4 regions of the Kitasatospora sp. NPDC090091 genome follow, and region 4 is predicted to be linked to each of the others. Evidence: riboswitches for the same ligand, from Rfam matches in the RefSeq annotation. Region 4 holds a riboswitch; each other region holds the start of a gene.
The links. A riboswitch is a leader RNA that binds a small molecule or an ion and turns the genes downstream of it on or off. The one in region 4 is predicted to bind cobalamin.

Region 1: linked by a shared signal. The riboswitch ahead of ACIPSC_RS10965 (ribonucleoside-diphosphate reductase subunit alpha) and the one ahead of metE (5-methyltetrahydropteroyltriglutamate--homocysteine S-methyltransferase) in region 4 are both predicted to bind cobalamin.
Region 2: linked by a shared signal. The riboswitch ahead of ACIPSC_RS01945 (HoxN/HupN/NixA family nickel/cobalt transporter) and the one ahead of metE (5-methyltetrahydropteroyltriglutamate--homocysteine S-methyltransferase) in region 4 are both predicted to bind cobalamin.
Region 3: linked by a shared signal. The riboswitch ahead of ACIPSC_RS19625 (cobalamin biosynthesis protein) and the one ahead of metE (5-methyltetrahydropteroyltriglutamate--homocysteine S-methyltransferase) in region 4 are both predicted to bind cobalamin.

Annotation. Positions count from the first base shown of each region.
Region 1 covers NZ_JBIVDY010000005.1:249,209-252,530, forward strand. The annotation lists gene ACIPSC_RS10960 (glycosyltransferase family 39 protein) at 1-1,164, shown strand, start outside; cobalamin riboswitch at 1,228-1,368, shown strand; gene ACIPSC_RS10965 (ribonucleoside-diphosphate reductase subunit alpha) at 1,569-3,322, shown strand, end outside.
Region 2 covers NZ_JBIVDY010000001.1:434,921-438,242, reverse strand. The annotation lists gene ACIPSC_RS01955 (hypothetical protein) at 1-938, opposite strand, end outside; gene ACIPSC_RS01950 (ArsR/SmtB family transcription factor) at 990-1,373, opposite strand; cobalamin riboswitch at 1,456-1,649, shown strand; gene ACIPSC_RS01945 (HoxN/HupN/NixA family nickel/cobalt transporter) at 1,682-2,851, shown strand; gene rpmG (50S ribosomal protein L33) at 2,958-3,122, opposite strand.
Region 3 covers NZ_JBIVDY010000010.1:240,025-243,346, forward strand. The annotation lists gene ACIPSC_RS19620 (cobyric acid synthase) at 1-1,201, opposite strand, end outside; gene ACIPSC_RS19625 (cobalamin biosynthesis protein) at 1,198-2,163, opposite strand; cobalamin riboswitch at 2,259-2,421, opposite strand; gene ACIPSC_RS19630 (XRE family transcriptional regulator) at 2,682-3,322, shown strand, end outside.
Region 4 covers NZ_JBIVDY010000003.1:348,642-351,963, forward strand. The annotation lists gene metE (5-methyltetrahydropteroyltriglutamate--homocysteine S-methyltransferase) at 1-1,382, opposite strand, end outside; cobalamin riboswitch at 1,540-1,764, opposite strand; gene ACIPSC_RS07100 (ECF transporter S component) at 1,762-2,670, opposite strand; gene ACIPSC_RS07105 (ABC transporter ATP-binding protein) at 2,667-3,322, opposite strand, start outside.

The DNA.
Region 1 (3,322 bases), on a different contig from region 4:
CGGCTCTTCAACGAGCGCGTGGCCATCTGCGGCGCCGCCGCGTACGCCGTCGTGCAGTCCACCGTGGTGGTCGGCTTCTACGCGGCCCCGGACGCCCTCGCGATCGCCCTGGTCGCGGTCACCGCCTGGATCGTCGTCCGGACCGCCCGCGCCCCGGTGGCCCTGGTGCTGCTGGCCGCGCCGGTGGCGGCCCTGGCGGTCGCCGCGGAGTACGCCGCCGTGGTCGCCCTGCCCACCCTGCTCGCCCTCACCGTGATCTCCGCCTCGGCCCGGAAGGGCCGCGGCCCGGCCGCCCTGCGGGCGCTGCTCCTGGCCGTCGGCACCGTCGGGCTGCTGCTGCCCTTCGGCCTGCTGGACGACATTGCGGCCTGGTCGCCCACGCAGGGCCACGAGGCCCGGTCGGCCGGCTCGGTCCTGCTCTCCGCGGCCCAGTGGAGCGGCCTGTTCACGCTGCTGGCCTGCGCCGGGGCGGCCGCCTACGTGCGGCGCGAGCGGATGTACGAGTCGCCCGAGGACGACGAGATCACGGCCACCCGGCTGCGCCGCGCGGCGCTGAGCACCACCCTGTGCGGAACGGCGCTGCTGATCCCGGTCCTGTACGCCTGTCTGGGCACCCCGGGCGTGATGTTCCGGCACCTCGGGTTCGGCATGCTCTTCGCCGCACCGCTGGCCGGCGTGGGCATCACCCGGCTGGTCGGCGCGCACTTCCGCAACCCCCAGCTGGGCATCCTGGTGTGGGTGGTGCTGCTCGCCCTCGGGCTGGAGCAGGCGTCCCTGCGCTACCAGGACGGTCCCGACTCCGGCCGGCTGCTCAGCGTGCTGCGCCTGCACGCCCAGCCGCACGGCGGCCGCTACCTCACCGAGGTCGAGGGACTGCCCGAGTACTACCTGGGCAGCGTCAGCAAGCCGGACCAGTGGTTCTCGGCCCGCCGGGGCACCGAGTACCAGGACCGGGCCGGCGTGGTGCACCGCGGCGACGACGGCACGGTCACCGCCGTCCGGGACGGCTGGTTCAACCTCGTCGTCCTCGACAGCACCGCGCCGAGCGCCATCAACCGGGCCGTCGCGGACGCTGTCGGGGCCGGCGGGCACTACCGCCTGATCGCTCAGTTCAGCTCCCCGACCGGCGATTCCGGCACGTACAAAGTGTTCCTCCGGTACTGAGAGCCCGGGCGCGCGGCCCGGGCTCGGCGACACGCCCGCCACTACATATGGGGCCGTCATACTCAGCCGCCACTAGATGTATGCTCGTCCCTGCTGTCGACGCAGGGGAACCCGGTGGGAATCCGGGACTGCCCCGCAGCGGTGTGCGGGCGGCTCAAGCCGAGCCCGCGAGTCCGAGTACCTGCCGACGGTGTGCCGGTCGCCCTCCCCGCAGAGGCCTTCAGCACCAGTAGTACTTCCGGGCCTCGCGGGCGGGCCGGGGATGACACCGTCGCGCGACGCCGTTCGGCTGCCGCGCCGTGCTCCCCTGCCCCGAACGGCCCGGTGATTCGATCCACCGCCGCCGATCGCCGCCAGGAGAGAGCGCCTTGACCACCGCTGCCTCAGCCACCCTGCCCGCCCAGGTGTCCAGCTCCGCCACCGCCGACCCGACGGTCTCCGACCCGGGCGGCGCTCTGCTCCGGGTGCTGACCGACCGCAGCGTCGACCTTCCGCAGGTGGACCCCGGCCATGTCGCCGCCGCCGCGCTGCGCGGCCGCCACGCCGGCTCGGACTTCGCCGAGCTGCGCGGGCTGGCCGTGGACGCCGCAGCGTCGATGATCGCCGAGGACCCGCAGTACTCGAAGCTCGCCGCCCGGCTGCTCGCGCTGGAGATCGTCGACGAGGCCGCGACCCAGGGCGTGGTCTCCTTCTCCACCTCGATCGCGGTCGGCCACGCCGAGGGCCTGATCGGCGACACCACCGCCGCCCTCGTCGCCAAGCACGCCGACGTCCTCGACGCGATGATCGACCCGCAGGGTGACGACCGCTTCGAGTACTTCGGCCTGCGCACCGTGCAGTCCCGCTACCTGCTGCGCCACCCGATCACCCGCAAGGTCGTCGAGACCCCGCAGCACTTCCTGCTCCGCGTCGCCTGTGGCCTGGCGGTCGGCGACAACGAGCAGTCGGTGCGCGAGGTGGCCGAGCTGTACCGCCTGATGAGCCGGCTGGAGTACCTGACCTCCTCGCCGACCCTCTTCAACTCGGGCACCCGGCACCCGCAGATGTCGAGCTGCTACCTGCTGGACTCGCCGCTCGACAACCTGGACTCGATCTACTCCCGGTACGCCCAGATCGCCCGTCTCTCCAAGCACGCCGGCGGCATCGGCCTCTCCTACTCGCGGATCCGCTCGCGCGGCAGCCTGATCCGGGGCACCAACGGCAAGTCCAACGGCATCGTCCCGTTCCTGCGCACCCTCGACTCCTCGGTCGCCGCCGTCAACCAGGGCGGCCGCCGCAAGGGCGCGGCCTGCGTCTACCTGGAGACCTGGCACGCGGACATCGAGGAGTTCCTGGAGCTGCGCGACAACACCGGTGAGGAGGCGCGCCGCACCCACAACCTCAACCTGGCGCACTGGATCCCGGACGAGTTCATGCGCCGGGTCAACGCGAACGAGGACTGGTCGCTGTTCTCCCCGGCCGACGTGCCGGAGCTGGTCGACCTCTGGGGCGAGGACTTCGACGAGGCCTACCGCAAGGCCGAGCTGGCCGGCAAGGCCGTCCGCACCATCCCCGCGCAGACCCTCTACGCCCGGATGATGCGCACCCTGGCGCAGACCGGCAACGGCTGGATGACCTTCAAGGACGCCTCCAACCGCGCCGCCAACCAGACCGCGCTGCCCGGCCGCACCGTGCACTCCTCCAACCTCTGCACGGAGATCCTGGAGGTCACGGACGACTCCGAGACCGCCGTCTGCAACCTCGGCTCGGTCAACCTCGGCGCCCACGTGGCCGACGGCGCCACCGCCGCCGACCTGATCGGCGCGATGGACTGGGAGCGGCTGGACGCCACCGTGCGCACCGCCGTGACCTTCCTCGACCGCGTGGTGGACATCAACTTCTACCCGACCGTCGAGGCCGGGACGTCGAACTCCCGCTGGCGGCCGGTCGGCCTGGGCGTGATGGGCCTTCAGGACGTCTTCTTCAAGCTGCGGATCGACTTCGACTCCGCCGAGGCGAAGACCCTCTCCACCCTGATCGCCGAGCGGATCATGCTCACCGCGTACGAGCGCTCCGCCGACCTGGCCGAGCAGCTGGGCCGCCACGAGGCGTACGGCGAGACCCGCGCCGCCCGCGGCGAGCTGCACATCGACCACTTCCCGTCGGCCGCCCCGCAGTG
Region 2 (3,322 bases), on a different contig from region 4:
GCGGCTCCGGTGGCGGCCAGCAGGGTGGGGCGCTCCAGGGCGGCGCCGTAGAAGGAGACCGAGCCGTGGTCGCCGATCAGGCAGTCCGCGGCGACCAGCGCGGCCTGCCAGCCCTGGTGGGGCGGTAGCAGCCGCAGGCCGGACCGGGCGGCGGCGTCGAACAGGTTCTGAGGGTCGTGCCGGGCCCAGATGTTGGGGTGCAGGACCGCGGCCACGGTGTACTCGTCCGCGGGGAGCCGGCCCACGAGCCGCAGCGGGAGATCGAGGTCCCGGCCGGCCAGGGAGTGTGCGCTCCAGGTGGAGCTGACGACGACGAGGCGTCGGCCGTCGACCGCGCCGAGGGCGGCGCGGTAGGCGTCCCGGGAACCGGCGCTCACCAGCATCCGGTCGTAGGAGAGGTCGCCGACCTCGCGGGCGCGCGGCAGCGCCTCGGGGCAGGAGCGCTCCAGACGGTGGAACTGCTCCCGGTGGGAGAGCCCGACCACGGCGGGGAACACCCGCCCCCGGTGCGTGAGTTCGTTGCGGGACAGGCCCGCGGCGCTGATGGTGTCCCCGGTGGACTCCGGGACCAGCCGGTTGTACCCGGCGCCGTGCGGCAGGACGACGAGCGGGGCGTGCAGTCGGTGCATGGAGGAGTGGACGGCGCAGGCGACCGCCAGGTCGAACCGGTACCGGGTGGCTTCCTGCCAGGTCAGGATGGTGAAGCCGGGGAGACCGCGGAGGTGGTCGTCGAGACCGGCGGCGAAGGCCGAGCCGGGGTTGACGGTGAGGTAGAACCTGATGCCGTGCCGACCGCGCAGCAGGCTCAGTACTTCCAGGACCCGGGTGGCGGAGGTGAGGGTGCGGGAGACCGCCAGGACGCGTGCCCTGACCGGCCAGGTGTCCCAGCGGTCGTCGGCGGGCCACGGACGGGGACGGCGCCCGGCGCGGATCAGCACGCGAAGATCGTACGCATCCGGGCCCGGGTCGGCAGGGTGTTCGAGGAACTCTCAGCCCGCTGCGGTGGCGGTGGGGGATGGGTGGGCGGCGGCGCAGGTGTTGAGGAGGGGGCGCAGGGCGTCGTCCACGAGCCGGTAGCGCACGACACGTCCGTCCTTGTCGCCGGTGACGACGCCGGCCGTCCTCAGGAGCCGCAGCGCCTGGGAGACGGCGGGGTCGCGCATGCCGGTGGCAACCGCGAGGTCGGTGACGGCGAGCGGGCCGGCGCGGTGGAGGGCGAGCAGCAGGGCGAGCCGTCCGGGGTCGGCGAGCAGCGAGAACCGCTCGGCCAAGGACCGGACGTGCCCGGTGTCGCCGATCGCGGCGATCGCCTCGCAGACCCGGTGTCCGTCGATGGTGCGGTGGCCCGCGCGGTCGGCCGGTACGAGATGCATTCGGACATTCTTGCAGCCCGGGCCCTGTGATCCTTGACACCTGCGCAGGTGCGCAGCCTTGCAAGGGTGTGCACGGGCCGCCTACGGTGTTGCCCGCCGTGGTGTTCGGGAAGACCGGTGACGGACCCTCAGGGTCCGGAGTCCGGAGCGGCCCTCGCCACTGTGATCGGGGGGAATCGTCCGTACCCATGACGCCACTGGGCGCCTCGCGCGCCTGGGAAGGCGGGTACGGAAGCCCCGTCAGCCAGGAGACCGGCCACGGCATCTCACGAACGTCATTCCACGAGGTGCTGGAGCGTGATCCCAGGATGACCCTGCCCGAAACCGCCGCTGCCCCGGCGGCACCGTCCGCCCTGCCGACCTTCCGGTGGCGCCGCGAGGACACCGTCCGTACGGCCGGGCTGATGGGGGTGATCCTGGCCATGCACGTGGTGGCGTTCGGAACGCTCATCTTCCTGGTCGCCCCCGAGAAGTACGAGGTCGGCACCCAGGTCTTCGGGGTGGGCCTCGGCATCACCGCCTACACCCTCGGCATGCGGCACGCCTTCGACGCCGACCACATCGCGGTCATCGACAACACCACCCGCAAGCTGATGGCGGACGGCAAGCGGCCGGTCTCGGTCGGCTTCTGGTTCGCCCTCGGCCACTCCTCGATGGTGGTCCTGATGGCCGCCATGGTGGCGGGCGGCGCGCAGCTGGCCGACACGCTGATGGACGACGAGTCCACCACCCACCAGTGGCTGGGGATGGTCGGCACCTCCGCCTCCGGCGTCTTCCTCTACCTCATCGGCGCGCTCAACCTGGCGGCGCTGTTCGGCATCCTCAAGGTGTTCCGCTCGATGCGGGCCGGGCGGTTCGACGAGGCGGAGCTGGAGGAGCACCTCAACTCGCGCGGCTTCCTGGCCCGCATCCTGAACCGGGCGACCCGCTCGATCACCCGGCCGGGCCAGATGTTCCCGGTCGGCATGGTGCTCGGGCTCGGCTTCGACACCGCGACCGAGGTGACCCTGATGGTGATGGCCGGCTCGGGTGCGGCCTCCGGGCTGCCCTGGTACGCGATCGTCTGCCTGCCGCTGCTCTTCGCGGCGGGGATGAGCCTGTTCGACACCCTGGACGGGACGTTCATGAACTTCGCGTACCAGTGGGCGTTCTCCAACCCGGTGCGCAAGGTGTACTACAACCTGACCATCACGGGCCTGTCGATCGCGGTCGCCTTCATCATCGGCACCATCGAGCTGGTCGGGGTGCTGCACGAGAAGCTGGACCTGACCGACCCGGTGAGCGGCTGGATCGCGGACATCTCGCTGGACAACGTCGGCTACGCGATCGTCGGGCTGTTCGTGGTGGTCTGGGCGGCGGCGATCGGGTACTGGCGGATCGCCGGGGTCGAGCAGAAGTGGAGCCCGCAGCCGGTGAGGCCGGGCGCCGGGCCGGCCGAGGGTGAGGACGCGCCCACCGCGCCGGAGGCGGCGCGGTAGGCGGCGGGCGCCGATCAAGCCGCTGAACGAGCCGAACGAGCCGGACGAGCCGAACACCACGACGGAGCCATCCCGGGGGCCGGGGTGGCTCCGTCGCGTTCAGGGGTCAGCGCTCCTCGCGGAAGTCGACGTGCTGCCGCACGACCGGGTCGTACTTGCGCAGCACCAGCCGGTCCGGGTCGTTGCGGCGGCTCTTGCGGGCCACGTAGGTGTAGCCGGTCCCGGCCGTGGACCTGAGCTTGATGATCGGGCGCAGTTCGCTGCGGGCCATGGGTGGTCCTCCTGGGGTCGGCCGGCTCGGCGGGTCGCCGCTCCGGGGTGGCGGTCCCGGTGGCAGCCGGAGGCCGCACACCGAAATGGAAGTCGTTTTCGCGCATCGCATCACAACGCGCGTCCCACCCCGCCCATTCCCGGGGGAGCCGGGTGGGGACGAGGTGGGGTCGCGGAGGGAGCGCCGTGGGCGCACGTGCC
Region 3 (3,322 bases), on a different contig from region 4:
CGGTCACCACGCCGTGGTGGATCTCGTACCCCTCGACCCGCTGCCCGTAGGCCTCGCCGACCGGCCGGCCGAGCACCTTCTCGGCGCCGAACCGGACGTGCGTCGGCAGCAGGCCGAGCCCGTCCACCGCGCCGGCCCGGGACTCGACGCCGTCCACGATCTCGCGCGCGAGCATCTGGTAGCCGCCGCAGACGCCGAGCACCGGCTGTCCGGCCGCGGCCCGCGCCCGGAGGGCCGATTCCAGCCCGCGCTCGCGCAGCCAGGCCAGGTCGGCGACGGTGGCCCGGGTGCCGGGCAGCACCACCAGGTCGGCGTCGGCCAGCTCCTCCGGGCGGGTGGCCCAGCGGACCAGCACGCCCGGCTCCTGGGCCAGCGCGTCCACGTCGGTGAAGTTGGAGAGCCGGGGGAAGCGCACCACGGCCACCCGGAGCACGTCCCGGCCCACCGGCCCGCGGCCCTCGGTGCGGTCCACCACGGTGGTGAGGTCGAGCGAGTCCTCGGCGTCCAGCCAGAGCCCGGACAGCATCGGCAGGGTGCCCAGCACCGGACGGCCGGTCAGCTCGCGCAGCATCTCCAGCCCGGGGGCGAGCAGCCGTGCGTCGCCGCGGAACTTGTTGACGAACCAGCCGGCCACGTGGCGCTGGTCCTCCGCGGAGAGCAGCGCCAGCGTCCCGTACATCGCCGCGAACACGCCGCCGCGGTCGATGTCCCCGACCACGACGACCGGCAGCCCGGCGGCGGTGGCCAGGCCCATGTTGGCGATGTCCCGGTCCCGCAGGTTGATCTCGGCCGGCGAGCCGGCGCCCTCGCAGACCACCACGTCGTAGCGGCGGCGCAGGTCGGCCAGGCACTCCAGGGCCCGCTCCAGCAGGACGGGCTTGCGCTCGCGGTAGTCCAGCGCGCCGACCTCGGCGACCGGCCGGCCCAGCAGCACCACCTGGCTGCGGCCGTCCGCGCCGGGCTTGAGCAGCACCGGGTTCATCGCCGCCTCGGGCTCGACCCGGGCCGCCTGCGCCTGCATCGCCTGGGCCCGGCCGATCTCGGCGCCGTCGGCGGTGACGAACGAGTTCAGCGACATGTTCTGCGCCTTGAACGGCGCGACACTGACGCCCTGCCGGGCCAGCCAGCGGCAGATGCCCGCGGTGACCACGCTCTTGCCCGCGTCCGAGGTCGTCCCGGCGACCAGCAGCGCGTTGCTCATGCCCTTCCCCTCCTGCCCAGGACCGCCCGGAGCAGCAGGTGCCCCGCGACCGTCGTACCCAGGGCCAGCGCGCCCACCCGCCGGGAGAGCTGACAGGCCCGTTCGATGTCGTCCACCCCGACCGGCCGCAGCTCCGCACCGAGGACCGGCCGGTGCTCGACCCGGTCGCCGTAATGGAGCGTGCCTCCCAGGCGGACGCCGATGGCGCCGGCGAAGGCCGCCTCGGCCTGGCCCGCGTTGGGGCTGGGGTGCGCGGAGCCGTCCCGGCGCCAGACCCGCCAGGCGGTCCGGGGTTCGGGCGCGGCGGCCACCGTGAGCAGCGCGGTCAGCCGGGCGCCCGGCCAGCCCGCCACGTCGTCCAGCCGGGCCGAGGCCCAGCCGAAGCGGGTGTGCCGCGGCGAGCGGTGGCCGACCATCGCGTCCAGGGTGTTGACGGCGCGGAAGGCGAGCAGCCCGGGCGTGCCCGCGACGGCGCCCCAGACCAGCGCGTTCACCACGGCGTCGGCGGTGTTCTCGGCGACCGACTCGACCACGGCGCGGGCCACCTGCTGCTCGTCCAGCGCGCTCGGGTCGCGCCCGCACAGGTGCGGCAGCCGGGCCCGGGCCGCCGTCAGGTCGCCCGCGGCGAGCGAGCGGCCGATGGTCCGGGCCTCCCGGGTGAGCGAGGTGCCGCCGAGCACCGTCCAGGTGGCGGCGGCGGCCAGCGCGGCCCGCCCGGGCAGGCGCCGGCCCAGCAGGCGCTCGGCGGCCAGCGCGCCGGCCGTGACGGTGCCCACGCAGAGTGCGGTGTAGGCGGCGCCGACGGCGCGGTCGTCGCGCCAGATCCGGCGTTCCAGGCGGCCGGCCGCGCTGCCGAAGAGCGCCACCGGGTGGCCGCGGCGCGGGTCGGCGAACCGGGCGTCGGCGAGGCTGCCGGCGACGGCGCCCAGGGCGAAGGCGGCGGCGCGGGTCAGCGGGCGCACGGCAGGCAGCGGAGGTCTCGGTGGGGCTGGGCAGCCTGCATCGCGTGCGTGTCCTCACTCAGGGTCCGCGCCCTGGATCGACGTACCGGGGGCGAGAGTCTCCTGGCTTCCGGGTCGAACGCACGGCCGCGCCTTCCAGCGGCTTCTGACGGCCTGCCGGTGGGCCGCTCCTGCCCGTCGGCGGGCAAGGAGGGCTTTGTCGGACGTGCTCCCCGGTGACAGTGGCGGGACCGCGCCGGACTCGCACCGGCTTCCTCTGCATGCCTCCGTATTGGCTGAAGGATCCCATCACGCGGCCGAACCGCGAGTCAACCAAGGTCGCGGAGGGGTTGGTCACACGGCCTCACGCCGCCGCACCCCCGTTTTCACCGTTCCCGACCACGTCGCTATCTCCGATCATGACTGCCGCAGGGGCATGACAGGCTGTGGGATCGTCCATCCGCCTGGAGGTACCTCCAGGCCCGCTTCGTGCGTTCGGCGGCTGGGGCGCCGATGGACCAAACCCCTACGGTCGGCGCATGCGACGCAGACAGCCACCCGCCCTGCCGCCGGTGCCCTTCTCCCCGGCGGCCGCCCGTGCGCACCGCGCCGGCCTCGGCCTGACCCCCGAGCAGGTCGCCGAGGGAATGGCCGCGCACGGGATCCGGCTGCTGCCCGCCCATGTGCTCGGCTGGGAGAGCGGCGGGCTGCGCCCGACCGAGGAGGAGTTCATCGCCCTCGCCCGGGCGCTCTGGTGCCCGCCCGCCCAGCTGATGGGCGCCCACCCGGCCCGGCTGCGGGACTTCCGGGTGGCCCGGGAGCTCAACCAGGAGGCCGCGGCCCGCCGGATCGGCGTCCCGCTGCGGCACTACCAGCAGGCCGAGGCGGCCGACCGCTGGGACGGCGACGAGGCGCAGACCCACGCGCTCGCCCAGGTGCTCGGGCTGCGGCTGCGCGAGCTGGTCGCGGTGACGGGCCGTCGGGAGGAGCTGGACCAGCGGCTGAAGCAGTGCGTGGACGGGCGCTGGCAGGCGCACGTCCGTGCGATCGGCCGGATCGTGCCGGTGCACGAGGAGGACCTCGCCGCCGTGCTGACGGCGCTGCAGAGCGAGTACCAGGTCTCCTCGCACTGGGGCGCCGGCAGCTGGGGCTCGCCGGCCCCGGCGGCCGGGCCCGCCGT
Region 4 (3,322 bases):
TCGGCCCGTGCGAGCCGCAGTTCGGCGGTCTGCGGGAACGAGCCGATGGTGGTGGTGGGAAGGAGCGGCAGGCCCAGCCGGGCGCGCTGGGCCTCGGCCCGCTGCGGGTAGGCCTGGGCGCGGCGGGTGTCGTCGGCGCCCACGGCGGCCGCACGGGCCCGTACGGCCGGGTCACGGGTGATGGGGGAGGTGGCGCGGGAGGCCAGGTCGGCGCGGTTGGCGGCGAGTTCGGCGGTGATCGCGCCAGTACCCTCCCGCAGCCCGCGGGCCAGCAGGGCGACCTCGGCGGCCTTCTGCTTGGCGAAGGCGAGCCAGCGGGCGATCTGCGGGTCGACGTCGCGCTCGGCCGCGGCGTCGATCGGCACGTGCAGGAGGGAGCAGGACGGCGCGACGTCGACCCGGTCGGCGAGACCGAGCAGCGTCGCGAGGGTGGCCAGCGACTTCCCGAGGTCGTTGATCCAGATGTTCCGGCCGTCGACGACCCCGGCGACCAGGCGCTTGCCCGGCAGGCCCCCGACTGCGGCGAGATCGTCCAGGTTGGCGGCGGCCGGGCCGGTGAAGTCCAGCGCCAGGCCCTCGACCGGGGCCTTGGCGAGCACCGGCAGGGCTTCGCCGAGGCGGTCGAAGTAGCTCGCCACCAGCAGCTTCGGCCGGGCGGTGAGGCCGCCCAGCTCGCGGTAGGCGCGGGCGGCGGCGTTCAGTTCGGCCGGGGTGCGGTCCTGGACGAGCGCGGGCTCGTCCAGCTGGACCCATGCGGCGCCCGCCGCCCGCAGGTGGGCGAGCAACTCGGCGTAGACGGGCAGCAGCCGGTCCAGCAGGGTGATCGGCTGGAAGTCGGCCGCGACGCCGGGCGCCGGCTTGGCGAGCAGCAGGTAGGTGATCGGGCCGACCAGCACCGGGCGGGCGGCGTGGCCGAGAACCAGGGCCTCGCGCAGCTCGGCGGCCGCCTTGGCCGGGTTCGCGGCGAACACCGTGTCGGGGCCCAACTCGGGCACCAGGTAGTGGTAGTTGGTGTCGAACCACTTGGTCATCTCCAGTGGCGCGACGTCCTGGGTGCCGCGCGCCATGGCGAAGTAGCCGTCCAGAGGGTCGGCCTCGACGGCCTCCCGGTGGCGGGCCGGGATCGCGCCGACGGCCACGGTGGTGTCCAGCACGTGGTCGTAGAGCGAGAAGTCACCGGTCGGGACCTCCTGGACCCCGGACTCGGCAAGCTGGGCCCAGTTCTCCCGGCGCAGGCCGGCAGCGGCGGTCAGCAGCGCCTCCGAGGTGACTGTGCCCTTCCAGTACCCCTCGATCGCCTTCTTCAGTTCCCGGTTACGGCCCTGCCGGGGGTAGCCGTACACGGTGGCCACGGTCGCCGCGGCTGCGGACTGCGCTGTCAAGGGACTCTCCTTCGCGAGCCTGATTCCTCTTGGTGCCCGGTGACGGCACGAAGGCGCGAAGGGGTGACGAACCGGACGGACGCCCGCACGTGGACGCAGCTCCGCCTGGTATGAACGCCGACCCGCCCACGAGGTCACCGGATTGCCGCGCGCGAAACGGTCGCGCACGGGCAGTGGCAGGTCTTCGGACTCGCGGGCACGGCCGCCCTGGTCCCAGGGCGGACACCTACTGGCCGTCGCTTCCCAGACCCTCCCGGGCCCAGTGCGTATGACGGCGGTCGTTCCCACTCACCGCTGCGGGGCAGTCCCGGATTCCCACCGGGTTCCCTCTTGCGACGCGCCTGCCTGGCGGACAGGGCGAACCAGCTGCACCGCCAGCTTAGGGGCAGGACGGCGGAAGCTGAACAGCGAATCGCTCAAATCGTCCGGATGCTGAGACCGGGTCGGCGTCAGGACCGGACGGCCGCGCGGCGTTCCCCGGAGCGGGAGGGACGTCGGAGCCGTCCGCGGCCTCGAAGCGCACCGTGGGTTCGAAGTTGGCGCGCCGGGCGGCCCGGCGGAAGACCGTCAGGACGGCCGGCCCGACGACCAGTACGGCCGTGAAGGTGGTGACGGCCCGGCCGGTGTCCCAGCCGAGCGAGGTGGCCAGGTCGAACAACAGGTAGCGGTGCCACTGTTCGGTGAAGGGCAGGCCCGGCAGGTAGGCGATGGAGCTGTTCGGGTCGGTCGAGAACGGCCAGAAGGACAGGTTGAGCAGGAAGCCGAACAGGTAACCGGAGAACGCCCCGTACACGGCCAGCATCGGCACCTCCCAGCGCCGGCGGGCCGGTGGGAGCAGTCCGGCTAGCATGCCCACGAAGGCGCAGCCGAACATCTGGTACGGCATCCAGGGGCCGACGCCGCCGGTCAGCAGGGCCGAGGCGAACAGCGAGGTGCAGCCGAGGGTGAAGCCGAAGCCGAGGCCGAAGACCCGGCCGGCCAGGACGAGGACGAAGAAGACCGTCTCCACTCCGGCCGTCCCGGCGCCGAGCGGGCGGAGTCCGGCGTTGACGGCGGACAGGACGCCGAGCATGGCGAGAGCCTTGGCGTCGATGCCGCCGGCCGCGATCTCCGCGATGACGACGGCGAGGACCAGGACCAGCAGGGCGCCGAAGATCAGCGGCGGTGCGTAGTTCGAGCCGAACTTCCCGGGGGCCACGACGAACGGCCAGGTGAAGGCGACGACGCCGATGAAGGCGGCCAGCGCGATGACGATGCGGGCCCGGCCGGGGATGCGCAGGGCGGTCATCGGGCGGCCTCCGCCGGTTCGAGGGCCCCGGCGACCTGCCTGGTGGTCAGGTACGGCAGGGGAGCGAGGATCTTGGCGGTCTGCGGGGCGAAGGTCGGTGAGGCCACGATGACCTCGGAGGTCGGGCCGTCGGCGACGATCTCGCCCTCGGCCATGACGACGACCCGGTCGGCGGCGGAGGCGACGAACTCGACGTCGTGGGTGGAGACCACGACGGTCCGGCCCTCGGCGGCGAGGGCGTCGACGATGCCGGTGAGCGCTTCCTTGGCCTGGTAGTCCAGCCCGCGGGTGGGTTCGTCCAGCAGCACCACCCTGGGTGCGGCTGCCAGTTGGATCGCCAGGACGAGGGCCAGCTGCTGGCCCTCGGAGAGGTCGCGGGGGTGGATGTCGTCCGGGATGCCGGGGGCCAGCCGGTCGAGGATCTGCCGGGCGGTCGGCCCTGCGGCGTGATCGGCCTCCAGGTCGCTCTGGGCCAGCTCCTGGGCGACCGTCTCCAGGTACAGCAGGTCGGTGGGGGTCTGCGGGACGAGGCCGACCAGTTGCCGGGCCCGGGCCGCGGGGAGGCGCTTGGGGTCCTCGGCCTTCCCGCCCTCGGCTGCGACGACCTTCACGCTGCCGCCCTGCCTGGGACCGGAGCCCTGGAGGGCCCAAA